Regions from separate parts of the Streptomyces sp. NPDC057136 genome, predicted to be linked through region 1. Evidence: riboswitches for the same ligand, from Rfam matches in the RefSeq annotation. Region 1 holds a riboswitch; the other holds the start of a gene.

Evidence for each region. Region 1 has a riboswitch for glycine ahead of gcvT (glycine cleavage system aminomethyltransferase GcvT). Riboswitches for the same ligand answer to the same signal wherever they lie in the genome.
Region 2: linked by a shared signal. The riboswitch ahead of gcvP (aminomethyl-transferring glycine dehydrogenase) and the one ahead of gcvT (glycine cleavage system aminomethyltransferase GcvT) in region 1 are both predicted to bind glycine.

The regions. Positions count from the first base shown of each region.
Region 1 is NZ_JBHUUV010000003.1:69,323-78,287, reverse strand. Features, by position in the region: gene glyA (serine hydroxymethyltransferase) at 211-1,470, opposite strand; gene gcvH (glycine cleavage system protein GcvH) at 1,489-1,866, opposite strand; gene gcvT (glycine cleavage system aminomethyltransferase GcvT) at 1,967-3,094, opposite strand; glycine riboswitch at 3,250-3,347, opposite strand; gene ACFT7S_RS04800 (AAA family ATPase) at 3,505-4,179, shown strand; gene ACFT7S_RS04795 (enhanced serine sensitivity protein SseB) at 4,260-5,030, shown strand; gene ACFT7S_RS04790 (enhanced serine sensitivity protein SseB C-terminal domain-containing protein) at 5,194-5,997, shown strand; gene ACFT7S_RS04785 (ABC transporter permease) at 6,336-7,334, shown strand; gene ACFT7S_RS04780 (ABC transporter substrate-binding protein) at 7,398-8,965, shown strand, end outside.
Region 2 is NZ_JBHUUV010000076.1:1,114-10,078, forward strand. Features, by position in the region: gene gcvP (aminomethyl-transferring glycine dehydrogenase) at 1-2,345, opposite strand, end outside; glycine riboswitch at 2,538-2,634, opposite strand; gene ACFT7S_RS38170 (PRC-barrel domain-containing protein) at 2,755-3,135, shown strand; gene ACFT7S_RS38175 (DNA polymerase IV) at 3,060-4,505, opposite strand; gene ACFT7S_RS38180 (MerR family transcriptional regulator) at 4,584-5,195, opposite strand; gene ACFT7S_RS38185 (bifunctional nuclease family protein) at 5,364-5,837, opposite strand; gene ACFT7S_RS38190 (MerR family transcriptional regulator) at 5,891-6,634, opposite strand; gene ACFT7S_RS38195 (FHA domain-containing protein) at 6,676-7,473, opposite strand; gene ACFT7S_RS38200 (DUF881 domain-containing protein) at 7,664-8,458, opposite strand; gene ACFT7S_RS38205 (small basic family protein) at 8,464-8,796, opposite strand; gene ACFT7S_RS38210 (DUF881 domain-containing protein) at 8,793-8,965, opposite strand, start outside.

The sequences.
Region 1 (8,965 bases):
AAAAAGGCTTGGTAGACGCCGTTGTCTGCCGGGAGGTGCGGAACGGGCCGGCGGGCCCGCGGAGCGCGGGGCAGCGGTGGGGGCACCGTGCTCACTGTTCAGTGTGCGCGGTGCCCCCACCGGATGTGCAAACTGCGGATGACCTGGGGCGCTTCCGGCGGATCATGGCCGGGGCCGCGGCCTGTCCGACCCTGATCCGCCGGACACGCCCTACTTGAGGCCGGGGTACAGCGGGAACTTCTCGGCCAGCACGATGACGCGGGCCTTGAGGTCATCGGCGTCGTAGGACGGCTTCAGGGCCGACGCGATGATCTCCGCGACCTCGGTGAAGTCCTCGGCCTGGAAACCGCGGGTGGCCAGGGCCGGCGTACCGATCCGCAGACCCGAGGTGACCATCGGCGGCCGCGGGTCGTTCGGGATGGCGTTCCGGTTGACCGTGATGCCCAGCTCGTGGAGCCGGTCCTCGGCCTGCTGGCCGTCGAGCTCGGAGTTGCGCAGGTCGACGAGGACCAGGTGCACGTCCGTACCGCCGGAGAGGACGGAGACGCCGACCTCGGTGACGTCCGGCTGCACCAGACGCTCGGCGAGGATGCGGGCACCGTCCAGGGTGCGCTGCTGGCGCTCCTTGAACTCCTCGCCCGCCGCGATCTTGAACGAGACGGCCTTGGCCGCGATCACGTGCTCCAGCGGGCCACCCTGCTGACCGGGGAAGACCGCCGAGTTGATCTTCTTGGCGAGCTCCTGCGTCGACAGGATCACACCACCGCGCGGACCGCCGAGGGTCTTGTGCGTGGTGGTCGTGACGACGTGGGCGTGCGGCACCGGGTTGGGGTGCAGGCCCGCGGCCACCAGACCGGCGAAGTGCGCCATGTCGACCATCAGGTACGCGCCGACCTCGTCCGCGATGCGGCGGAAGGCGGCGAAGTCGAGCTGACGCGGGTAGGCGGACCAGCCCGCGACGATCAGCTTCGGCTTGGTCTCCTTGGCCAGGCGCTCGACCTCGGCCATGTCCACGATGCCGGTCTCGTCGACGTGGTACGGGACCACGTTGTAGAGCTTGCCGGAGAAGTTGATCTTCATGCCGTGGGTCAGGTGACCGCCGTGGGCCAGGCTCAGGCCCATGATCGTGTCGCCCGGCTTCAGCAGCGCGAACATCGCCGCGGCATTGGCCTGCGCACCCGAGTGCGGCTGGACGTTCGCGGCCTCGGCGCCGAACAGCGCCTTGATGCGGTCGATCGCGATCTGCTCGACGACGTCGACGTGCTCACAGCCACCGTAGTAGCGGCGGCCCGGGTAGCCCTCGGCGTACTTGTTGGTGAGGACGGAGCCCTGCGCCTCCATGACCGCGACCGGAGCGAAGTTCTCCGAGGCGATCATTTCGAGGGTGGACTGCTGACGGTGGAGCTCGGCGTCGACAGCGGCGGCGACGTCCGGGTCCAGCTCGTGGAGGGAGGAGTTGAGAAGCGACATCAGGGGATCCCTTGGGTCTCAGTTGCCGGAGAACTCGGTGTACTCGTCGGCGGAGAGCAGGTCCTTCGGCTCGTCCGCGACGCGTACCTTGAACAGCCAGCCGCCCTCGAAGGGAGCGGAGTTCACCAGCGACGGGTCGTCCACGACGTCCTGGTTCGCCGCGGTGACCTCGCCGGTGACCGGCGAGTACAGGTCGCTGACCGACTTGGTCGACTCCAGCTCGCCGCAGGTCTCGCCCGCGGTCACCGTGTCACCGACCTCGGGGAGCTGGGCGTAGACGACGTCACCGAGCGCGTTGGCGGCGAATTCGGTGATGCCGATCGTGGCCACACCGTCCTCGACGGCCGACAGCCACTCGTGCTCCTTGCTGTACCGCAGCTGCTGGGGGTTGCTCATGACCTGAATTCTCCTGTACGCGGGGGAGTGCTGATGAACGGTGGTCTTACGGTGTGAGACGCAACTGCGTCACGCCAGGAACGCCGGGATGTCCCGGATATCACTTCTGGCGCTTGTAGAACGGCAGGGCCACGACCTCGTACGGCTCGTGGGTGCCCCGGATGTCGACTCCGACGCCCGCGGTGCCGGGCGCGGCGTGCGCCGCGTCCACGTACGCCATGGCGATCGGCTTGCCCAGCGTGGGCGACGGGGCACCGGAGGTGACCTCGCCGATGACCTTGCCGTCGGCCACCACCTGGAAGCCGGCGCGGGGGACCCGGCGGCCCTCGGCGATCAGGCCGACGAGCTTGCGCGGGGGAGCGGTCTCGGCGCGCTCGGCCGCGGCCTGGAGGGCCCCGCGCCCGACGAAGTCGCCCTCCTTCTCGAACTTCACGACCCGGCCGAGACCCGCGTCGAACGGGGTCAGCGCGGTGGTCAGCTCGTGCCCGTACAGCGGCATGCCCGCCTCCAGGCGCAGCGTGTCGCGGCAGGAGAGCCCGCACGGGATCAGGCCGACAGGGGCGCCGGCCTCGGTGAGGGCCTTCCACAACTGCTCGGCGTGCTCGGGGGCGACGAAGAGCTCGAAGCCGTCCTCGCCGGTGTAGCCGGTACGGGCGATCAGCGCGGGGACGCCGGCGACGGTGCCGGGCAGGCCCGCGTAGTACTTGAGTCCGTCGAGGTCGGCGTCCGTGACGGACTTGAGGATGCCGGGGGACTCCGGGCCCTGGACGGCGATCAGCGCGTACGCGTCACGGTCGTCCCGTACGACGGCGTCGAAACCGGCGGCACGCTCGGTGATCGCGTCGAGGACGATCTGCGCGTTGCCCGCGTTGGCGACCACCATGTACTCGGTCTCGGCCAGGCGGTACACGATCAGGTCGTCCAGGATTCCGCCGTCTTCGCGGCAGATCATGGTGTAGCGGGCGCGGCCGAGGCCGATCGTGCCGATGTTGCCGACGAGCGCGTGGTTCAGCAGGTTGACGGCCTGCGGGCCCTTGACCGTGATCTCGCCCATGTGCGACAGGTCGAAGAGACCGGCCCTGGTGCGTACGGCGTTGTGCTCGTCGCGCTCACTGGCGTAGCGCAGCGGCATGTCCCAGCCCGCGAAGTCGGTCATGGTCGCGCCCAGCGAACGGTGCAGGGCATCCAGCGCGGTATGACGGGGGGCAGTGCTCGGGGCAGTGCTCATGGATATGGCTCCAGGGCATGACGACAGAGGACGATCCCTCCCCATCTGTCATCGGAACCTGAGAGGTTCGCCGAGAGGCCCTGAAGGGGTCGTCCCTACAGAGGTCGGCTTGCACCTTGGGTGGAGCCGCGGAACGGCTCGCTTTTCAGATCTGCCTCATCCACGCGGTACGGGGCCTGAGAGATTCAAGGGAGGAACTTGCTCCTTCGGCGCCCGGCACACACAGTGTCCGGAACTCTCCCGCGCGGATTCAAACGGCCGGTATGCAGTTGGCGGGGTCATCATCGCACGCCGTACGGGAGAGTGGGGCGTCCGGTCCCGACGGATAAGGGCCGGTGAGCCGGGTTGTGCCGCATTACCATTTCTTTACACTTCTTGGGCAGACGTGGGTCACCGGACACGGGGAGGCGATGACGTTGCAGCGTTACGCGACGACCGCGGGGGTCGCGCACGGCGCGGTGCCGCCGCAGCAGGCGGCGCCCGTCCGCGAGGTGCTGGGCACGCACGCACCCGTCGTGCGCGATCTGCGCAGCCGGGACGGGCGCAGCCCGCGCAGCCTGGACTTCGCCGCGGGCGATGTGGTGGTCGTCTCCGGGCTGCCCGGCAGCGGCAAGTCGACCCTGATCCGCCGCACCGTGACGGACCGGGCGATCGACTCCCAGGACACCAGGGACCGCTGGGCCCGCGCCCTGCCGCGTTTACTCCCGTACGCCCTCTATCGCCCTCTCGTGAGGGCCGCCCATTACACCGGGCTCTGGCAGGCCCTGCGTTCCGGTGAGGCCGTCGTGGTCCACGACTGCGGTACGCAGACCTGGGTACGGCGCTGGCTGGCCCGGGACGCCCGGCGCCGGGGCCGCATCCTGCACCTCGTGCTGCTCGACGTCACCCCCGAGGTGGCCAGGGAGGGCCAGCGGGAGCGCGGACGCGGAGTCTCCGGCTACGCCTTCGCCCGCCACCGGCGCTCGGTCGGCAGGCTGATGCGCGATACCGAGACCGGGCTGCTCCCGGCGGGATGCGCCTCGGCGGTGCTGCTGGACCGCGAGGCCGCGGACGCACTCGACCGGATCTCGTTCGCACGGACGTAGGTCCTCTCGCCCGGTCGGTGGGCGCCGCTCGTCTACGATCGCTGCCGCAAGGCAGGACAAGAAGGGGAAGCAGGGGACCAGTGGACAATCCGGCGCCGTTCGAGACGCAGCCGCACCATGGCTGGCCGGCCAACGAGCTCGAAGAAGTACTGGTCGCCTCCCTCGGCGTCCCGGAAGCGGGCGGCCGGCTGCTCGAAGTGCTCGGCCGCAGCCGGCTCTGGGTGCCGCTGCCCAACGGCGGCAATCCCGCCGCCGCCGACCTCGATCTGCCGATGATGGACATCGACGGCGCCGCGTACGTCCCCGTGTACAGCTCCGAGGCCCAGTTCCTGCTGTGCGTCGGCACCCACCTCTCCTTCGCCGTGGCGCCCGCCCGCGAGTTCGCCCGCGGCCTGCCCCCGCAGGTCGGCATCGCCGTGAACCCGGGCGGCGCCGTCGGCCTGCCCCTGCCACCGCCCGCCGTCGCCGAACTGTGCCGGGCGGGCCGCACCCCGCTGGACGGTCCCGCCGGCGGCGGCCGGGTCACGCTCCACGAGCCGGACTGGCAGGAGGACCCCGTCGACTTCCTCGCCGCGGTGTCCGGCGAATTCCAGGCGACCGGCGTCGTGAGCACCGCCCGCCGGGCGCTGGCAAGCATCGAGGGCGGCGACCCGGTCCTCTTCGTCGGTGTCGAGTTCGCCACCTGGGACGGCGCCGGGCAGAGCGCCCCGATGGACGCACTCGGCCGTGCGCTCGGCCGGGTCCAGCCGCCCTGGCCGGTCAATCTCGTCCTGCTCGACGTGGCGCAGGACCCCGTCGGGGACTGGATGCGCGAGAAGATACGTCCCTTCTACCGGCGCGACGGACACTGATCCACCAGGGCGACCGACGCCGATCCGGCGCGCAGGACACCGACCGTCGTCAAGTCGGTGTCAGAAGCGAGGCATAAGCTGGTTTGATGGCATGGCGGGGTCGCACCCGTGTGCCCGGAAGTGGCGGGGCGACACAGCGGATCGATGAGGGGCGGGACCCAGGGTGAGCGCGTCAGGCACCGCGGCGGCCGGGCAGATCGAGCACATGCTGGGCCAGGTGACGCCCGGGCGTTACGACGCGTACGAAGCTCTTCTCCAGGCCCTCACCGACGGCCGGGTCTGGATGCTCCTCTGGCACGGCACCGCGGGCTCCCCCGACGCCCAGTACGGGAACATGGAGGTCGACGGGCTGGGCTACGCCCCCTGCGTGACCTCCGCCCAGGAGCTCTCGGCCAGCGGCTGGAACCGCGCCCACGAGCTGGTCACCGGACGTGACATCGCCCGCGCGCTCTTCCCCGACCGCTGGGGGATCTGGCTCAACCCGCACGCCCCGGGCGGCGGCGTCGGCATCCCCTGGCTCGACCTGCGCCGGATCGCCACCGGCCTCGACCGGATGCCCGCGGGACCGCTGCGGCTCTCCGAGCCCGCCATCGAGATCCCGCAGTTCTACGCCATGCTCACCCAGAACGCCCACCGCACCCCGGCCGTCCGCTCGTTGCGCCGCGCCTGGGTGCAGCCCGCGCTCGGCGTCCCGTATCTCGCGATCGGCCTCGATCTCTACGACACCGGCCGGCCCTCCGTCGACGCCGTGCGCGCGATGATGCAGCAGTCGATCGGAGCGGTTCCCGACGGCCTGCCCGTCTCCACCGTCTCCATGTCCGACGAGTACGACCCCGTCGCGATGTGGCTGCGCGCCAACGCCCGGCCGTTCTACGACCGCGAGGCACACGCCCCGGCCGGACAGCCGCCCGCCGCGCCCGGATACGGCTACCCGCCGGCCGCAGGCACGGCCCCGCGCGCCTTCTAGGGGCCATCCGGCCGTTTCGCCCCCAATCGGGGGGCGAGTTGCATTTCACCCCCTCTGATTGCTGGTGCCACCCAACGCGGCGTTGGCGGTGGTCCGTACCCTAATCCACGCCAACCTCCCTGTGTCCGGGGGGCGTTCACGTGCGTCCGGATAACGGATCGGTCCTGGTGCATCACGGTTAGGCATCCATTCACCGCCAAGTCTGGCAACCTGTCGCGGCCCCGATGAAGACTCCCGCAACAAGGGATGTTCCGTCCCTGAACACAAACGGACTGATCAAGCCGCCACAGCGGCAAGTGTGTACCGGCCACCGCCGGTTGAGAGGGGTCCCTGGCACGATGACGGCACCACTTCACGAGCCGACAACGGAAGCGGCCCCGACGGCGGGATTCGAGGCCGGCGTCCCGGAGAAGGCGGTGCAAGGCCGCTCCCTGGGCCGTATCGCCTGGGAGCGTCTGAAGCGGGACAAGCTGGCCCTCGGCGGGGGCGTCGTGGTGCTGGTGCTCGTCCTCGTCGCCGTGCTGGCGCCGCTGATCACGAGTCTGGTCGGGCAGTCGCCGTACGAGCGCCACGAAGAACTGATCGACCCTCTCTTCTCCACGCCCATCGGATCGTTCGGCGGGATGAGCTCGGAGCATCTGCTCGGGATCGAGCCGGTCAGCGGCCGCGACATCTTCGCCCGCATCGTCTACGGCGCCCAGGTCTCGCTGCTCGTCGGCTTCGCCTCCGCCGTGGTCGCCATCGTGCTGGGCACCATCCTCGGTGTACTCGCGGGCTTCTTCGGCGGCTGGCTGGACACGATCATCAGCCGCGTGATGGACATGCTGCTCGCCTTCCCGCAGCTCCTCTTCATCATCGCGCTGGTCTCCGTCATGCCGAACGAGATGCTGGGTCTGACCGGTACCGGAGTCCGGCTCTTCGTGATGATCCTGGTCATCGGATTCTTCGGCTGGCCGTACGTCGGCCGGGTCGTCCGCGGCCAGACGCTGTCCCTGCGCGAGCGGGAGTACGTGGACGCCGCCCGCAGCCTCGGGGCCGGGCGGATCTACATCCTCTTCAAGGAGCTCCTGCCCAACCTCGTCGCGCCCATCATCGTGTACGCCACGATGATGATCCCGACCAACATCCTCACCGAGGCGGCCCTGAGCTTCCTGGGTGTCGGAGTGAAGCCGCCCTCCGCCTCCTGGGGCGAGATGCTGTCCGCGGCTCTGAGCTACTACGAGGCCGACCCGATGTACATGGTCGTCCCGGGTGTGGCCATCTTCATCACCGTGCTCTCCTTCAACCTCTTCGGCGACGGCGTACGTGATGCGCTCGACCCGAAGGGCTCCCGCTGACTGCCGTACCCCGCGGAGCCCGTGCACCGCACGGGCCGCTTCTACACACGGAGGATCCGAATCGTGACTACCCGACGGAACGCACGGCGCAAGCAGGCAGTGGCCGCTGCTGCCGTGGTCGCGGCGCTGCTCTCCACCGCGGCGTGCGGCGGCGGTGATGACGGCAAGGACGGCAAGGACAAGGGCGGTTCGGCGGCCGGCTTCGACGCGGCCAACAACAAGGTCGCCAACGCCTCGGCGAAGAAGGGCGGCACGCTGAAGTTCGCCGGTGCCCAGGACGCCGACTCCTGGGACACCACGCGTGGCTACTACGGCTTCGTGTGGAACTTCATGCGCTACTACAGCCGCCAGCTGGTCACCGGCAAGGCCGAGCCGGGCAAGGCCGGAGCCGAGCTGACGCCGGACCTCGCCACCGAGCGCGCCAAGATCACGGACGGCGGCAAGACCTACACGTACACCCTGCGCGACGGCGTCACGTGGGAGGACGGCAAGCCGATCACCTCCCAGGACATCAAGTACGGCATCGAGCGCCAGTGGGCGCAGGACGTGCTGTCCGGTGGCCCGGTCTACCTGCGTGACATCCTCGACCCCAAGGGCGAGTACAAGGGTCCGTACAAGGACACCTCGAAGGACAAGCTGGGCCTGAAGGCCATCGAGACGCCGGACGAGAAGACCATCATCTTCAAGCTTCCGACGGCGAACTCGGACTTCGAGGAGATCCTGGCGCTGACCTCGTCCTCGCCGGTCCGTCAGGACAAGGACACCAAGTCGAAGTACGGCCTGAAGCCGTTCTCTTCCGGCCCGTACAAGTTCGAGTCGTACTCGCCGGGCAAGTCCGTGGTGCTGGTCCGCAACACGAACTGGAAGCAGGCCTCGGACCCGGTCCGCAAGGCGCTCCCGGACAAGATCACGCTGAACCTGTTCTCCAACGCGGACGACATGGACAACCGCCTGATCGCCGGCGACTTCGACCTGGACATCAACCAGACGGGTCTCTCCCCGCAGGGCCGTATCAAGGCGCTGAAGGAGCACAAGGAGAACCTGGACAACCCGGTCTCGGGCTACATCCGTTACGCGGTCTTCCCGCAGAACGTCGCGCCGTTCGACAACATCGACTGCCGCAAGGCCGTCATCTACGGAGCCGACCACAAGTCGCTCCAGACCGCGCGCGGCGGCCCGGTCGCCGGTGGCGACATCGGCACCAACATGCTGCCCCCGTCGGTGCCCGGCTCCGAGGGCCAGAAGTACGACCCGTACGGCACCTCCGCCAACGACGGTGCGCCGGACACCGCCAAGGCCAAGGCCGCGCTGAAGGCCTGTGGCAAGCCCGACGGGTTCTCCACCACGATCGCCGTGCGTAACAACAAGCCGGTCGAGGTCGCCACCGCCGAGTCGCTCCAGGCGTCGCTCGGCAAGATCGGCATCAAGGTCGACATCGACAAGTTCGACGGTTCGCAGACTTCGGGCATCATCGGTAACCCGTCCGTGGTCAAGAAGAAGAACTACGGAATCATCATCATGGGCTGGGGACCGGACTTCCCCTCGGTCCAGGGTTATGGCGCGCCCCTCTGGGACAGCAGCTACATCCTCGAGAGCGGCAACAACAACTTCGCCATGATCGACGACAAGGC
Region 2 (8,965 bases), on a different contig from region 1:
GCCCGCTTGAGGCCCTCTCCGCCCATCAGACGCACATACGCCCAGGAGATGGGCAGAATGCCGGCCGAGCCCCACGGCGCGGCCGAGATCGGGCCCACACCGGTCTCCGGGCCGGCGGCGGGCTGGAGCGGGTGGTTCGGGAGGTACGGCGCGAGGTGCGCGCGCACACCGACCGGGCCGACGCCCGGACCGCCGCCGCCGTGCGGGATGCAGAAGGTCTTGTGCAGATTCAGGTGCGAGACGTCGCCGCCGAACTTGCCGGGCTTCGCCAGGCCGACCAGCGCGTTGAGGTTGGCGCCGTCGACGTACACCTGGCCGCCCGCGTCGTGGACCTCGCCGCAGATGTCCGCGACGTGCTCCTCGAAGACACCGTGCGTCGAGGGGTACGTGATCATGAGCACGGCGAGCTCGTCGCGGTGCTTCTCGATCTTCGCGCGCAGGTCCTCGACATCGACCTCGCCGTCGTCGGCGGTCTTCACCACGACGACCGTCATGCCGGCCATCACGGCGCTCGCGGCATTGGTGCCGTGCGCCGACGAGGGGATCAGGCAGACCGTGCGCTGCTCGTCGCCGTTGGCCCGGTGATAGGCGCGGACGGCCAGCAGACCGGCGAACTCGCCCTGCGAGCCCGCGTTCGGCTGGATGGAGACGGCGTCGTAACCCGTGACCTCGGCGAGGCGCTCCTCCAGCTCACGGATCAGGGTCAGAAAGCCCTGAGCCTGCTCGGCCGGCGCGAAGGGGTGCAGCGCGCCGAACTCGGGCCAGGTGATCGACTCCATCTCCGTGGTCGCGTTCAGCTTCATGGTGCAGGAGCCGAGCGGGATCATGCCGCGGTCCAGCGCGTAGTCGCGGTCGGCCAGCTTGCGCAGGTAGCGCAGCATCGCCGTCTCGGAACGGTGCTGGTGGAACACGGGGTGGGTCAGGATCGAGTCGGTGCGCAGCAGCCCCTCGGGCAGCGTGTCGGCGGCAACCGCGTCCAGCGCCTCGATGTCACCGTCGGCGCCGAAGGCGGCCCAGACGGCGGCGATCTGTGTACGGGTCGTGGTCTCGTCGCAGGCGAGCGAGACCAGGTCGCCGTCGACGAGCCGCAGGTTCACTCCGCGCTCACGGGCATCCGCGACGATCTCCGCGGCCTTGCCGGGAACCCGCACGGTGATCGTGTCGAAGTAGGAACCGTGCACCACATCGACGTCGGCGGCCCGCAGGCCCTCGGCGAGGATCGTGGCGTAGCGGTGCGTGCGCAGGGCGATCGTCCGCAGCCCGTCGGGGCCGTGGTAGACGGCGTACATCCCGGCCATCACCGCGAGGAGCACCTGAGCGGTACAGATGTTGCTGGTGGCCTTCTCGCGGCGGATGTGCTGCTCGCGGGTCTGGAGGGCCAGGCGGTAGGCCTTGTTGCCGTCCGCGTCCACGGAGACACCGACCAGGCGGCCGGGCAGGGAGCGGGCGAACTTCTCGCGTACGGCCATGAAGCCCGCGTGCGGTCCGCCGAAGCCCATCGGCACACCGAAACGCTGCGTGGTGCCGACCGCGATGTCCGCGCCGAGCTCGCCGGGCGAGGTGAGCAGGGTCAGGGCCAGCAGGTCGGCGGCGACGGTGACGATCGCACCGAGCTCGTGGGCCTGCTCGATGACGGGCTTGATGTCCCGGACGGCCCCGGAGGCGCCCGGGTACTGGAGCAGCACGCCGAAGACACCGCGCTCGGCGACGTCCGCGGGGATGCCCTCACCGAGGTCGGCCACGACGACCTCGACACCGGTCGGCTCCGCACGGGTCTCTATCACCGCGACGGTCTGCGGCAGGGTGTCCGCGTCGACCAGGAAGACGCCGTTCTTGACCTTGCCGACGCGCCGCGCCAGCGCCATGGCCTCGGCGGCGGCGGTGCCCTCGTCGAGCAGGGAGGCGCCCGAGGTCGGCAGCCCGGTCAGCTCGGCGACCATGGTCTGGAAGTTGAGGAGCGCCTCGAGGCGGCCCTGGGAGATCTCTGGCTGGTACGGGGTGTACGCCGTGTACCAGGCCGGGTTCTCCATGACGTTGCGGAGGATCACCGGCGGGGTGAAGGTGCCGTAGTAGCCGAGCCCGATCATCGGGGCGAGCACCTGGTTGCGGTCGGCGAGGGAGCGCAGCTCGGCCAGAACCTCGGCCTCGGTGCGGGCGGCGGGGAGCCGCAGCGCCTCGGCACTCCTGATCACGTCGGGCACCGCGGCGGCGGTGAGCTCGTCGAGGGAGCCATAGCCGACCTGGGCGAGCATCTTCGCCTGAGCCTCGCCATCGGGCCCGATGTGGCGCTGCTCGAAGGGAATGCCCTGCTCCAGCTGGGAGAGCGGAGTGCGACGGGGGGTCATGATGGAGGCCTCCTGGTCTGTCACGACCTGCGAGGGGCACCACGGCGTGGGTGCCCGAACGGCCTCCCCCTCTGTCATCTCAACCTGAGAGCTTCACCGGCCGCCCAAGGCGAACCGGCTTTCACCGTCGGTGAGGAAGGGGCCCGTGCCGGCATGTGCCCGTACGAGTCCCGTCCTGCTTTCCAGAGTGACCTCAACCGTGCGGTACGGGGGCCTGAGAGATTCCGGGGAGGATTTGCTCCTTCGGCGCCCTCCGGGTCTCACCGAAGGACTCTCCCGCACGGGGTCAGCAGCCAATGCCAGCGTACCAGCGGGCACACTCCGACTGTCTCGAGTGGCCGACGCCCCCGATCTGCACTTTCGTAGTGCTTGTGGAGTAATGGGGGGACCACCCTCAGTTGTGGCGACCATGGGAGGCACCGTGCAGACCGATATCGATCCGCGCAGCCTGATCGGCCGCAAGGCATTCGACCGCAAGGGCGCCAAGATCGGAACGGTGGATGAGGTCTATCTCGACGACGCGACCGGTGTGCCCGAGTGGGCGGCCGTCCGTACCGGGCTCTTCAGCAGGGATGCCTTCGTTCCGCTGGAGCCGAGCGAATTCGTCGAGGACTCGCTGCGCGTCCCCTTCGACCGCGCGTTGATCAAGGACGCGCCGGACTTCGGCGTCGGACGGCATCTCTCACCGGAGCAGGAGCTGCAGCTCTACCGCCACTACGGGCTGGACTCGCCGCCCGAGGAGCCGGCTCCGGACCGGGACTTCGGCAGGCTGGCGGGCCAGGAGGAGTAGTCCACGGGGTCCTTCACAAGCGGCAGTGGCTCGGCCGGCTGAAGCTCCGGGTCGTCGATGCGGAAGGTGCGCACCCGGCCCGGGGGATCGCCCGGCTCCTCGAAGCGCACCGTTACCCGGCCCACGCCGCTGCCCTGGACCCAACCGTGGCCGTAGGTCTCGTGCCGTACGTCGTGTCCCGAGGGCCAGCGCCGTACGGCGAGCTGCTCGGGGGTCTCCTCAGCGGCTTCCTCGATGGCTTCCACCTGCTCCTCACCGGCGCCGGTCCCCTCGGGGCCCTTGGCGGCGCTGAGCGCGTCGGCGGCCTGCGCGAACAGATCCTCCTGGGTGAAGTCCGCCAGCCCCGTGACGCCCACTCCGAGCAGCCGCACGCCCCCGGTGGTGTCGACGGCCTCCAGCAGCCGTGCGGCGGCCTCCCTGATGACGGTGGGATCGTCCGTGGGTCCCCGCAGCGTCTCGGAGCGGGTGAGCGTCGAGAAGTCGTAGCGCCGCACCTTCAGCACGACGGTCCGCCCCGAGCGCTCCGCAGCCCGCAACCGTCGGACACACCGGTCCGCGAGCCGTTCCACCTCGGTCCTGACACGCACACGGTCGTGCAGGTCCACATCGAAGGTGTCCTCGACCGACACGGACTTGGTGTCGCGCTCCGCCACCACGGGCCGGTCGTCGTGCCCAAGAGCCATGAGGTGCAGCGAGGCCCCGTGCGCCTTGCCCAGCAGCCGTACGAGCTCCGCCTCACCGGCATCGGCCAGATCGCGGACGGTCGTCATCCCGGCCCGTCGCAGATGGTCTCCGGTGGCCGGCCCGACGCCCGGCAGGATGCGCACGGACATGGGCGCCAGGAGTTCCCGTTCGCTACCCGGCTCGATGAGTACGAGCCCGTCCGGCTTGGCCTCCTCCGAGGCGATCTTGGCGAGCATCTTGCACCCGGCCAGACCGACGGAACCGGTGAGTCCGGTGACGTCCCTGATCGCCGTACGCAGCTGCTCGCCGATCCCGCGCGCCGAGGCCGAATCGTCGGCGACGCCTCCGGCCTCCAGATCGACGAACGCCTCGTCCAGGCTGAGCGGCTCCACCAGGGGCGACATACGCCCCAGGAGCCCCATCACCTGGTCGCTCACCGTCCTGTACAGGGTGAAGCGCGGCACCAGGTAGGCGGCGTTGGGCGCGAGCCTGCGGGCCTGCGCCATCGGCATCGCCGAGTGGACCCCGAAGCGCCGCGCCTCGTACGAGGCAGTGGCCACGACCCCGCGCGGCCCGAGCCCGCCCACCACCACCGGCTTGCCGCGCAGGCTCGGCTTCGCCGCCTGCTCCGCGGAGGCGTAGAAGGCATCCATGTCCAGATGCAGAATGGTGGGCGCGGCTCTCACATCAATCGATGCTGCCCCATGGCACTGACAATCGGCCTGCCCGGCGCCCCTGAGGGCCCGGGCAGTGCCCCTCGCTGCTCACCCGGCGCGGTTGCGCCGCCTGGCCAGTTCGTCGGCGGGGTTGTTGCCGATCAGTGTCTCGCCCGTATCGACCCGCTCGCCGTGCAGCTGGGACAGGGCCGCGTCCACGTCACGCCAGACAACACCGACGGCGATACCGAAGACGCCCTGGCCGCCTTGGAGGAGCTTCACGACCTCGTCGGGCGAGGAACACTCGTAGACCGTCGCGCCGTCGCTCATCAGCGTCATACGTTCGAGATCCTGAAATCCGCGGGCCCTCAGATGCTGGACCGTGCTGCGGATGTTCTGCAGAGCGACGCCCGTGTCCAGGAATCGCTTCACGATCTTGAGGAGGACCACGTCCCGGAAACTGTAGAGGCGCTGGGTCCCCGACCCGTATGCCGGACGCACACTGGGCTCGACCAGCCCCGTACGCGCCCAGTAGTCGAGCTGCCGATAGGTGATGCCCGCCGCCGCGCACGCGGTCGGACCCCGGTAGCCGATGTCGCCCACCACTGTCACGCCGTCCGCCACCACCGGTTGAACCGGCTGCCTGATGGTGTGGTCGGCTGCACTGCCCTGCTGCGGATACGGCCCGCCCGCCACCGTACCGTCGCCGCTGCTTCTCACGCCGACCTCCGTCCTTGACCTGCCCTCTCGAAGGTAGGCAGTCACTCGGGGTGCGTCAACGATCGCCACACTCGGCACGCCGAGTGATAATCACCCAGAGGGTGGTTTCCCGTGACTCGCTACCGGGAACGGCTTGTCGGATGCGCTGACAGCACCCCTGCAGGACAGTCACTGGCTATTGGTATCGAAATCCTCCGGCGAGATCTGGTCGAGGAACTCGCGGAATTTCTCCACCTCGTCCTCCTGCTCGTCAGGGATCGCGATCCCCGCATCGTCCAGCACCCCGTCACTGCCGTAGATCGGCGTGCCGGTGCGCAGGGCGAGCGCTATGGCGTCGGACGGCCGCGCGCTCACCTCGACCCCGCTCGCGAAGACCAGCTCCGCGTAGAAGACCCCTTCTCGGAGGTCCGTGATACGGACCTCGGTGAGCTCCTGGCCCACGGCCTCGAGCACATCCTTGAAGAGATCATGGGTCAGCGGCCTGGCCGGAGCCATGCCCTGCTGGGCGAAGGCGATCGCTGTCGCCTCGCCGGGACCGATCCAAATGGGGAGGTACCGGTCGCCTCCCACTTCACGCAGGAGCACGATCGGTTGATTGGAGGGCATTTCCACCCGGACACCCACAACGTCGAGCTCGTTCACACAGCAACCCTAGGACGTGCTCGCCATGTTTGGGTAGTCGGGCTCCGCCAAGGTCAGTGGAGCCGGATGCCGAGAGCCGTCTGCACAAGCGCCGAGTGAAGCCGTACGGAGAGCTCGGCCAGCTCTTTCGCGGTGGCCTCGGCATGGGCTCTGGTCTGCGGATTCCTGTGCCGGCGCAGGGGCGCCACCACCTGCTCGACGAGCCCCGCCTCACGATCCGCGGCCGCTCGCATGGCCCTCAGATGCCGAGGTTCCAGGCCGAATCGGCCCAGATCCGCCACAAGTTTTGCCACGGTGACCATCTCGGCGTCGTAGGCGCCTTCCCGAGTGGACGAGATCAGCCCGTACGACTCCCACTCGTCGAGCTGGTCCTCGGTGACCTCGGCGGCGGCAAGGAGCTCGGAACGCCCGATCCTGGCCGCTGTCGCCCGGTCCGGGTCGGAGCCCCAGGAACCGTCACCGAGATCCCGCTGGCCTCCGGCGGCCGACAGGGCGACGTTCTCACCTCGGGCCAGGGCGTCCAGATGACCGCGGATGACCTTGAGCGGAAGGTAGTGGTCCCGCTGCATCCGCAGGACCTGAGCCAGCCGCTCGACATCGGCGGAGCTGAACTTCCGGTATCCGGAAGGAGTCCGCTGCGGCTCGATCAGCCCTTCGGTCTCCAGGAACCGGATCTTGGAGATGGTGACTTCCGGAAACTCGTCGCGCAGCTGAAGGAGCACCGTGCCGATGCTCATGGCTCGCTCGTCCGCAGCGGCGGTGCCGTGACCGGCACCGCCCATGGATGTTGGCAGCATGGACCTTCCTGGGGTCCCCCCGGACGGAGCCCGGGGGAGGGTCACACGCCCCGCTGGCTCGCGTAGAAGACCAGCCGGTACTTGCCGATCTGGACTTCGTCGCCGTTGGTCAGCGGAACGGAATCAATGCGCTCACGGTTGACATACGTGCCATTGAGGCTGCCTACATCCCCCACCGTGAAACTACCGTCGGGGTTCCTGCGGAACTCGACATGACGCCGCGACACGGTCACGTCGTCGAGGAAGATGTCGCTCTGCGGGTGACGGCCCGCCGTCGTCAGGTCGCCGTCCAGGAGGAATCGGCTGCCCGAGTTCGGACCTCGGCGCACCACCAGCAGCGCGGAACCCGCCGGGAGCGCGTCGACGGCGGCCTGGGCCTCCGGCGACAGCGAGGGAAGCATGGTCTGACCCGTAGCCTCCGCCTCGTACGCCTCGAGACCGGAGATCGAGATGGTCGACGTCGTCTCGGAAGCCCGCTCCGGCACCCCGCCCCTCAGTGGCGCACCGCAGTTGGAACAGAATCGGCTGGCCTCGGCGTTGCGATGCCCGCACCTCGCGCAAACCGGCATGGAGGAACCCTCCGGGGCGTGGGTAAACCCTCCACCCGTACTTGAGGCTGATGGTTCACCGAAACCTATGCGTCCGGCACCGGCAGGGTCAACAGACGACGCGCCGGGCGCGCCCGAAATGTCACCGGCGGAACCGGACACTTCGTCACGGAAGAGCGGGCGGTCCACGCCCTGCTCCTCGCCCTGGCCATGCCGCGGAGCGCGGTGGCGGGCAGCGCTGTTGCTGTCCTCGCGTGCACTCTTTCCGAACAACTTCGCAAACAACTTCACGGGCGTTTCCCCTTGACCGACATAGACCCGCCCGTGGGGCAGGACGAACCCTGAATGAACACACCTGCCGACCCGGACATCTTCACAACGTCCGTAGCCACTCGACAGTTTCCACCACGCGCCACGAATACGATGCGCCGACCCCCCGGAACCTCATCCCCGTGTCCCCCTGCGCCCATGCGCCACGGCCTCACTGGGGCGACGACCGAGCGTAGCCAGGCCGCTTCGGCGGTCGCAAGGCATCCACGACGATGTCGTCGGCCCGTTCCACCTGAGCGGTGGCCTGCTCCTTCTCCAGCGTCTGCACGACTCCGCCGGGGATGTTCAGTGCCGGCTCCAGGTCCTGCGGCTTGCCGATGACCTTGAACTCGTACGGTGGCGCGATCTTGCGGCCGTCGACCTCAATCGCTCCCCCGTCACCGGAGAAGTACGTACTGGCCACCACACGGACACCGTCGACCTCGATCGCCTCGGCACCGGCCGCCCGCAGCTCCTGAATGGCGTCGAGCAGCATGTCCGCCTCGACCGCGCCGCTCGGGTCGCTGATGGTCAGCAGGATGCCGGGGCCGTGCGCCGCCACGGTGCCCGCGAGGATACCGAGCTGCCGTTCCTTCTCGAGTGTCTGTTTCCGGGCCTCTTCCGCCTGGTCGGAGCTGTTCTCGAGCTCCGTGCGCTGATCGTCGAGACGCTGTTTCTCGTCCTCGAGCCGCTGGGTCCGGTCGTCGACCTCGTCGAGGATACGGACCAGGTCCTCCTGGCGGGCGCCCCGCAGCGCACTGTTGTCGCTGTTCGACCTGACCTGGATGGCCAGCCCCAGCCCGAGGACGAACAGCAGCAGGGCGACGATGAGTTGGGCGCGGCTGACCCGTGGCGGCCAGAGCCCGGCCATCAGCCGCTGGCGCCCGGAGAGCACCTTGGGTGCGGGTGCGTCGACCGGCTGCTCGCCGGTGCGCTCCTCGCCGCTGGGGGTTGCTTCGTTACTCATCGGCCTCAAGCCCGGAAGACGTGCCGGCGGATTGCGGCGGCGTTGGAGAAGATCCGGATGCCGAGCACCACCACCACACCGGTGGAGAGCTGGGCCCCGACACCCAGTTTGTCGCCGAGGAACACGATCAGAGCGGCTACCACCACGTTCGAGAGGAACGAGACCACGAAGACCTTGTCCACGAAGATTCCGTCCAGCATGGCCCGCAGGCCACCGAAGACGGCGTCAAGCGCGGCGACGACGGCGATCGGCAGGTAGGGCTCGACCACCGCCGGCACCTCGGGCCGGACCAACAGTCCGACCACGACTCCCACGACGAGGCCCAGTACGGCGATCACGATGTGCCCTTCCCTGTATCTGCCGCACCACTGCCGGTGTCTGCGGCCTTCGGCTCTGCTGTGCGCACGATCAGGCTCGGCGCAGCGGGCAGGCGCAGCTTCTCCTGATCGGAAATGCTGGTACGGATGTCGAAACTCTCCTGGAGCGCGTGGAGATACTGACCGTCAG